DNA from 2 places in the Chitinophaga sp. CCNWYY40 genome. Region 2 is predicted to be linked to the other one. Evidence: riboswitches for the same ligand, from Rfam matches in the RefSeq annotation. Region 2 holds a riboswitch; the other holds the start of a gene.

Region 1 (4,410 bases), 180 kb from region 2:
CTTATTCTTTGGCCGCAAAGATTACTCAGTTTGGCTTTTTTTCTTATGCTGTACATGAAGCTCTTCACCTCTCCGACAAGGAAGCAACAATTGTTGAAGAAGTAATGGACACTATCCGAAAAGAATATAGTTCGAGGATAGACGTTTATAGTCAAGATATACTTATCTCACAAATTGAGTTGCTGCTGAATTATTGTAACCGGTTCTACAATCGGCAGTTTATAACAAGGAAAACAGCAAACAGTGAATTGCTTATCAACTTTGAAAAGTTAATGAATGATTATTTTGAGGGAAATAATCTTTCCTTAAAAGGAATACCTTCTGTCCAGTATTTTTCCACCGAACTGAATATGTCTGCTAATTATCTAAGTGATATGCTTAGAAGCCTTACGGGTCAAAGCACACAACAGCATATCCATGATAAACTAATTGAAAAAGCCAAACATATCCTAACCTCTACCAATATGACGGTCAGTGAAATTGCTTATGAATTGGGTTTTGAATATCCGCAGTCTTTTAGTAAGCTTTTTAAGAAACAAACGAACATTACACCGCTTGAATTCCGTCAGTCATTTAACTGAATGTGAGTATCACATTTTGTATTGGTTTATTTAAGTGCCAAATAGCTTAAATCGCATAGCGTTACAGCCATTGGATTTAAAGATTAACTTCTGGTTAGATAACCAGAAGGAGTTTCGGAAAGCCTACACTTACCTTTATTAATTAAATCATTTTATGAAGAAACTATTTTATCACAGGATCATCTACAGGACTTGGCGGAGCAACAGCGATATTATTTGCTCCAAAGGTTGGAATGTAATTGCAACCATGAGAATTCCGCAAAAACAAGAAGGACTTATCATCAATATTTAATCGGCGAGGGTAGAATGGCATTTCCTTTAGGAACGCTTTATCACCCAAAGCGCCCTATCTGCTGATGCAGTTGCACAGTTTATTTTTGAAACCTCAACTGACGGCAAAAATCAACTGAGGTACGTTATTGGACAAGACGCTAGAATGCTTTTGTCGAAAAGACAAAAAGGATGAAACTTTTATGAACAATATAAAAACACAATTCGGAATTTAAAATGTATGTAATAGCAGGGCTGCCAGGTTCAAGTCTAAAATTACATCGGAAGGGTTAAGGCAGGAAGATTTCGATTTGAGTATGGCGGTAAATTAGACTTCTAGATAGAAAGGGAATTAATGGATGAATAATTGGGAAGCGAAAAAGAGAAGGTGTCTCACCATCCTGCTTTTAAAGTGGACATCTAAGCCCCACATAGATGTTCTGTCCCGTAAAAATTTTGAGGCACCCTCTCTTTATTTCATCCTCTACTCATGAAACACAGGCATGGCCGGGAAATACCATCCGTTGTAAGTGAGTGTTTTTTTCAGTGTAGCGGTAGTAGCGTCATACATCAGTACCCTGTTCACATCTCCGGTGAAAGAGCCATTCAATGTAGTCATTACCAGTTCATTTTTATCCTTGTTATACGCAGCACCGGCGCCATAGAAATATTGGCCGGAAGGCAGTGTGATAAAAGGAGATGCAAGCGATGCGGTGTTGCCAATGATATAGCGGTACAATTGGGTACCACCGGCAAAACCGTTGTTACGCACAATGTAAACAGCATTCTCCGTCGTAGAGGCAGTGATAGCCGCGTGGCGCCACGCTCCCCACGGAGACGGTACAGTGAAAGGCAGTTTCACGGCAGTGCGCACCAGTGTAGCGGGGTCTATGCGGATCAGGGAATCGGAGTTGGTAGCATATACGCCGCCATCTTTACCGGCAGCGAAGGCCAGGTTAGCCGCGCCGAATTTTTTTACTACAGCGTACGTGGTGCTGTTTAAAGCAACGATACCATCTGTTTGGGACAACACGAAAATATAGCTGCCGGCTTTTAACATATCACCGGTGTAACCGGCTACACCAGTTACTTTAGCGCCTACTGCAAGGGAAGGTAACGTAATGGGATATACGCCATCGCTTGCACTCAGCAGTCCGCGGGTGGCATCCACACCAATAAAGGCATGACCATCATTACCTGGCAGGGTAGTGATACGGCCGGTTTCAACCAGGCTGCCTGCATCTGTTACTACCAGTGGGCCGCCGGCTTTTACAACGATATACATTTTGCCGTTGAATACAGTGGCATACTGCAGGGTATTGGAAGGGCCACCCAATGCGCCTGTGGGGTTTTCTGCATGGTAAATATTGGAAACAAGACTATCGCCGCTGTAGGAATAGAAATGCAGATCGCCGGTACCATGACCAAACCATCCTTCGTTAGCGATAAAGAATCCATTGCCGTATTTACCGGCGATTAATGATGCCGTAACGCCGCCGGTACCCGCTTCGTTGGTACGTTGGCGTTCGAGGGGTTGTAAGGCATCATCTTTTTGACAGGAAGCAACAAACAGCATTAATGCTGCAGACAGAAAGGATAATAACTGTTTTTTCATATTTATTGTTTTGTTAAGAAAATACGACGCACTTTTCTCCGGGGTAAGAACCCTGGAAAAATGATCATAATACCGGTTATCCTCCCGGCATCACGCCTAAGGCTAAACGAAAAAGAATAACAGCGCATAAATGGCTGGCAGGCCTACATTCATGGCATTTCACCCGAAAGCGTTGAATGATCAATTACAAAAGGCAGGTCTTCTGGCTTACCTGCTTTTCCGGGACCTTCCCATCTGCCGGACAGGCAGACAGTGGTATGGAGTTCATCCGGAAAAACAATTTATCTGACGATAAATGCAGGATTACAGCTACGGGGATAGCTCCGGTTTTACACCGGATTCCCTTTTAATCCGCCGCGGGGCGGAACCAAATGCGGAGGCAAACCTACGGTAATTAGGTATAAATGCCAAAATGAAGTGGAGGAGGGTGTGGGCAATGGATGGATGGCTCCTTTATGGCCCGTATGTTGGCCCCTTTGTGGCCCCAATAAAAAAAGCGTGATACAATTCAACATTGCATCACGCTTTCGTAAAAAGCACGTATATAAAACTTATCCTTTCATCTGCCACGCCTTTGTTTTCGTAAACGCCCTCAATCCCTGGTGCGATAACGTTGCGCCAAAACCTGAATGCTTTCTGCCTGCCCACGGTAGTCCTGCTGTAACCCGGTCGCAGCAATTCCAGTAGCCGGTGCCTGCATTTACCTGTGAAAGAATTTCCTGCGCACGTTCCCCGTTGGAAGAGTATACCGAAGCAGTGAGCCCGTACTCCGTATCGTTCATCAGTTCGATGGCTTCTTTGTCACTGCTTACTTTCATGATGCCTATCACCGGACCAAAGCTTTCTTCCTGCATAATTTTCATGTTGTGATCCACATCTGTGAGGATGGTGGGCTCAAAGAAGTTGCCTTCATGCACAATGATATGGCCGCCAAGTTTCAGGGTGGCGCCTTTTGCACGCGCTTCCAGCACCTGGTTTTCGAGTACTTTTAGTTGTTCTTTCCTGGTGATGGCGCCAAAGTATACGCCGTCATCTGTGGGCAATCCCAGTTTCCAGGATTTAACTGCCTTTACAAATTCGGCTACATATTCGTCGTATACTTTTTCGTGTACGTAGATGCGTTCTACAGCGCAGCAGCTCTGGCCGTTGTTATAAAAGGCGCCATCGGCGGTAGCTGCGGCCACTGCTGCAATATCTTCGATATCGTCTGTTACATAAAGCGGATCTTTGCCGCCAAGTTCAAGTTGACAGGGCAACATCCTGGACGCTACTTTTTCATAGATGTATTTACCGGTTTTATAGGAGCCGGTAAAGAAGTAACCATCCACGCGCAGGTCCATCAGGTTTTCGCCGGTGGCTTTTCCACCAATGGCTATTTTGAAAGCATTTTGTTCAAGGCCGGCGTAATAGAAAAGTTTCTCTATTTCCATACCCGTGAGGGTAGCGTATTCCGAGGGTTTGTACAATACGGTGTTACCGGCCAGCAGCGCGGGAATAAAAACATTTACGCCTACCAGGTAGGGATAGTTCCAGGCAGAGATATTGCAGATAACCCCCAGTGGTTCGTAAGAGATTTTTTCCTTTAGTGTATCCGTATTGGTTACCCATTCGTCCGACAGGTACTTCTCTGCATTGTCCAGCATCCAGTTGATCCGGGCTACAGCGCCGTTGATTTCATTGCGCGATTGCTGCAATGGTTTTCCTGATTCGGAAGTAAGTATGCCCGCCAGTTTCTCTACTCTCTTTTCCAGCTGCTGGTTGAACCGGGCAATCACTTTGATACGCTCTGCCAGTGGTTTGGCCGACCAGTGGGCGAATGCCAGCCGGAGTAATGCGGTTTTCTCAACTACTCTTGCCAGTGAATCTTCTCTGAGAACGGCGAGGGTTTGTGCGGTGGCAGGATTAAAGATTCTCATTTCGTATGGTTTCTAACTGCTTGAAGAA
Region 2 (4,410 bases):
TTTGTACTGTTTTTCTTTTTTATAAAGATGCTTTTTCGCGCATCACTTCCGCTGCCCGGACCATATTCGACAATGCCGCTTTTGTTTCCGGCCACTTACGGGTTTTCAAACCGCAATCAGGGTTTACCCACAGGTTGCGGGCTGGCAGCGTAACAGCGGCTTTCTCCAGCAGTGAAATCATTTCTTCCGCAGACGGCTGGCGGGGAGAATGGATGTCGTATACACCGGGTCCTATCTCGTTAGGATATTTAAAACCGGCAAAAGCATCCAGTAACTCCATCTGCGAACGGGAAGTTTCGATGGTAATCACATCGGCATCCATCGCGGCAATATGCTCAATGATATCGTTGAATTCACTGTAACACATGTGCGTATGAATCTGCGTTTCATCCTTTACGCCGCTGGCGGAAATACGGAACGCCTGTACCGCCCATTCCAGGTAGGCTGCGCGGTTTTCTTTACGCAAAGGTAAGCCTTCCCGGATAGCCGGTTCATCTATCTGGATCACTTTAATGCCTGCCTGCTCCAACGCCACTACTTCGTCGCGGATCGCCCATGCAATCTGGTTGGCGGTGGTAGAACGCGGCTGGTCGTCTCTTACAAAAGACCATTGCAAAATGGTAACAGGTCCGGTGAGCATGCCTTTCATCAGCTTATCGGTATGCGCCTGTGCAAAGCTGCTCCAGCGCACGGTCATGTTTGCCGGGCGACTTACATCTCCAAAAATAACCGGTGGTTTTACACAACGGCTGCCGTAACTCTGTACCCAGCCATTTTTTGTAAACAGGAATCCCTGCAGTTGTTCCCCGAAATATTCTACCATATCATTTCGCTCAAACTCGCCATGTACCAGTACATCCAGGCCAATTTCTTCCTGCCAGCGGATCACTTCTATGGTGGCTTTTTCAATGGCGGCTTCATATTGTTCAGTAGTCAGCTCTCCTTTTTTCAGACGCGCCCTTAACTGCCGGATGTCATCTGTTTGCGGGAACGACCCGATAGTGGTAGTGGGAAACAGCGGAAGCCCAAACTGTTGCTGCTGGATGTTTTGACGTACCGGGAACGTACTGTTCCTGCGTGCATCTGCAGCGGTAAATGCCGCTACCCGGTCTTTCACCTCCTTGCGGTGAATGAGTGGCGACGTGGCCCTGTTATGAATAGCCGCTTTGTTGGTGTCCAGCAATGCAGTGTTGCCGTTCACGATATCACGCAGGTCTTTCAGCTCCTGCAATTTCTGTTTGGCAAAGGCCATCCAGTTTTTAATTTCGGGAGAAAGGGCTGTTTCGTTATCAAGGTCGCACGGCACATGCAGCAATGAGCAGGAAGGCGCAATGGCAATACGGTCTTTTCCCAACACGCTTACTGCCTTTTGTATCTGCTGTAAAGATCGTGTATAATCATTCTTCCAGATATTCCTGCCATCCACTACGCCCAGCGAGAGGTGTAAAGAAGTATTGGCAATGGCTGTTTCCAGGATATCATCCAGTTGCAGCGGGCAACGCACGAGGTCGAGATGCAATGTTTGCACCGGCAATGCCAGCGCTACCGGCAGGTTCTTTCCATAGCATTCAAAATAAGAAGCCAGGAGAATATGCAGTTGCGGGAAGGTCGCGTGAATTTGCGCATAGGTATCGATAAATACCTGCAGGGCCGCTTCATCCAGGTCCAGCGACAGGCAGGGCTCATCGAGCTGCACTACTTCAGCGCCGGCTTTGATGAGCTGCGACAGCACTTCGAGGTATACCGGCAGCAGTTTATCAATCAGTGATAAACGGTTGAAGCCAGCCGTTTTCTCTTTTCCGAGTAACAGGAAAGATACAGGACCGAGGATCACCGGCTTGGCAGCATAGTTTTCTTTTTTTGCTTCGAGGAACTGGTCGGTTACTTTGCGGGAGAAGAAATGAAATGTTTGGTCGGCTGTAAATTCAGGAACGATATAGTGATAGTTGGTATCAAACCATTTCGTCATTTCCATTGCGGTGATATCGTCGCCATCACGCTGGTAGCCGCGCGCCATTGCAAAAAGCAGGTCTGTTTCCCGGATCTTTTTTTCCTGTAAGGTGCGGTAACGCTGTGGTACAGCGCCTACCATCAGGGCAGTGTCCAGCACCTGGTCGTAGAAGGAAAAATCATTGCAGGGAATCCAGTCGATCCCTTTCTGTTGCTGCAACGCCCAGTTTTGTAAACGGATATTACGGGCGGTTGCCTGTAATTCATCGAGGGTAATTTTGCCTGTCCAGTAGCTTTCGCAGGCTTTTTTCAATTCACGCTGGCTACCTATCCTCGGATAGCCTAAGTTGTGGATAATCATTACTGATTGTTTAAAAGGTGATACATGACGTTCACGCTCTTTTATATAGTACAGCAATGTTTTTGAGAAGATATATACGGAAGGAGAAGGCATGGTATACATACAGGAACAAGCGCATGATGTAATCATGCATACGCCTGTTCTTAGTAATTACCGATACCGAAACCTGACACGCTTCAATCCCCGAAAGCATTGTCAAAGTGAAATAAAGGCAGGTCTCCTGGCTTGCTCCGCTGGTAAACACCTTCCCATTCCTGTCAGGAACAGTGGCATATTATTTACCAGTTGCAGCATTACGCTGCCGGAAGCTTACAGTTGCGGGACAGCCTGTGATTTACACACAGTTCCCTTTTAATCCCGCTTTTCAGCGGGAACCATTATTTGCTTCGATTAGTAATACATAAAGAACCGGGGGCGAAGATAGTAAATCCCCGCAACTATCAAATCCGTTTCGTTTTCTTACAATTTCCTGCCTGGCGGAAAGCCGAGTTTTACATCATAAAAACAAACAGCTATGAAACAGGCAAATATTCTGATCACCGGCGCTACCGGGCATATTGGTACTACACTGGCCAAACATTTATCTGCACAGGGCGTTCCGTTCCGCGCCATGGTGCGTACAACAGACCATCTCGCAAACACGATCGCCGCCTTACCCGGCGCTGAAATAGTAACCGGCGATTTTAACAATGCAAACAGCTTAGCCCTTGCACTGAAAGGTATAGAACGCGCTTTCCTGCTCACCAATTCTTCTGAAGAAGCAGGGAAACTGCAAAGCAATTTTGTAACCGCTGCTGTTAAAAGCGGGTTACCACATATCGTAAAGCTCTCCCAGCTTCATGCAGCTGCGCAATCGCCCGTACGTTTTTTACGGTACCATGCCGCCGTAGAAGAAGAGATCCGCTTATCCGGTATGGCCTACACTTTCCTGCGGCCCAATTTATTTATGCAGGGGTTGCTGGGCTTCCGCGAAACAATTGCCACGCAAAATAAATTCTTTGCCACCGCCGGCAATGCTTCCATCAGCGTGGTAGACACCCGCGACATTGCCGCCGTTGCTGCTGCCGCCCTCACCACCAGCGGGCATGAAGGCAAAACCTATGATATCACCGGGCCACAACCGCTCACCCATGCAGCGCTGGCCGAAAGCCTGTCACACGCATTGGGGCGTACCATCCGCTACATCAACGTTACCGATGCGGAACTGCTGCCCGCCCTTTTGCACGCAGGATTTCCCGCCTGGCAGGCGGAGGGGCTTATTGAAGACTATGCCCATTACGCCCGCGGCGAAGCAGCGGCTGTTTCCACAGCGGTAATGGACGTAACGGGGAAGCCGGCGCGTGATTTCGCGGCATTTGCCACTGAATATGCGCCCCTGTTTTCCTGACGACCATGCGGAGGGGGAACACTTCCCCCTCCTTTTCCGCAAAAATTTGCAGAAATTTTCCGCCAATTGCTTACTTTAGTTATCAAATAGAGCATCCAGTGAGCAATGAAGAAGCGGTTCTGCTGCAACGACTGCAGCAAGGGGATACTGAAGCGTATATCACCTTATATGACCAGTATTACCCTTCACTTTACACGTATATTCTCCACTTCATCAATATCCCGGAACTGGCCGAAGATGCACTGCAGGAAGTGTTTATAAAGATCTGGGAGATTAGGGAGCGGATCAACCCTGAATTATCATTCAGTGGTTATCTGTACCGTATTACCCGGAATCATGTATTTAAGCTGATGAAGAAGATCAGCGCCGACGCCGCCCTCCGTTTACAGGTAATGCAGGAACTACAGCAGCAAACGGAAGATGCGGATACCGCTTTATTATGGAAACAATATGAATCTTTACTCCATAAAGCCATTGCACAATTGCCCCCTCAGCGGCAAAAGGTGTTCAGGCTATGCCGCGAAGAAAGCAAAAGCTATGAAGAAGTAGCCGTAGAACTGGGCATCTCCCGTAATACGGTAAAAGAACATATGGTGCTGGCCATGAAAAGCATTAAATTTTTCTTCTATACCAATACCGATGGTATTCTCCCCCTGTTACTGGTTTCAGGGATCCTCCTCGACTCCTCTAAATAATTTTTTTTTCTCCCAAC

What was found. Region 2 has a riboswitch for cobalamin ahead of metE (5-methyltetrahydropteroyltriglutamate--homocysteine S-methyltransferase). Riboswitches for the same ligand answer to the same signal wherever they lie in the genome.
Region 1: linked by a shared signal. The riboswitch ahead of V7S65_RS00080 (DUF5074 domain-containing protein) and the one ahead of metE (5-methyltetrahydropteroyltriglutamate--homocysteine S-methyltransferase) in region 2 are both predicted to bind cobalamin.

What each region holds. Positions count from the first base shown of each region.
Region 1 covers NZ_JBBHLF010000001.1:20,369-24,778, forward strand. The annotation lists gene V7S65_RS00075 (helix-turn-helix domain-containing protein) at 1-581, shown strand, start outside; gene V7S65_RS00080 (DUF5074 domain-containing protein) at 1,336-2,466, opposite strand; cobalamin riboswitch at 2,642-2,853, opposite strand; gene V7S65_RS00085 (aldehyde dehydrogenase family protein) at 3,018-4,382, opposite strand; gene V7S65_RS00090 (gamma-glutamyl-gamma-aminobutyrate hydrolase family protein) at 4,379-4,410, opposite strand, start outside.
Region 2 covers NZ_JBBHLF010000001.1:203,666-208,075, reverse strand. The annotation lists gene metE (5-methyltetrahydropteroyltriglutamate--homocysteine S-methyltransferase) at 20-2,311, opposite strand; cobalamin riboswitch at 2,505-2,705, opposite strand; gene V7S65_RS00835 (SDR family oxidoreductase) at 2,826-3,698, shown strand; gene V7S65_RS00830 (RNA polymerase sigma factor) at 3,797-4,393, shown strand.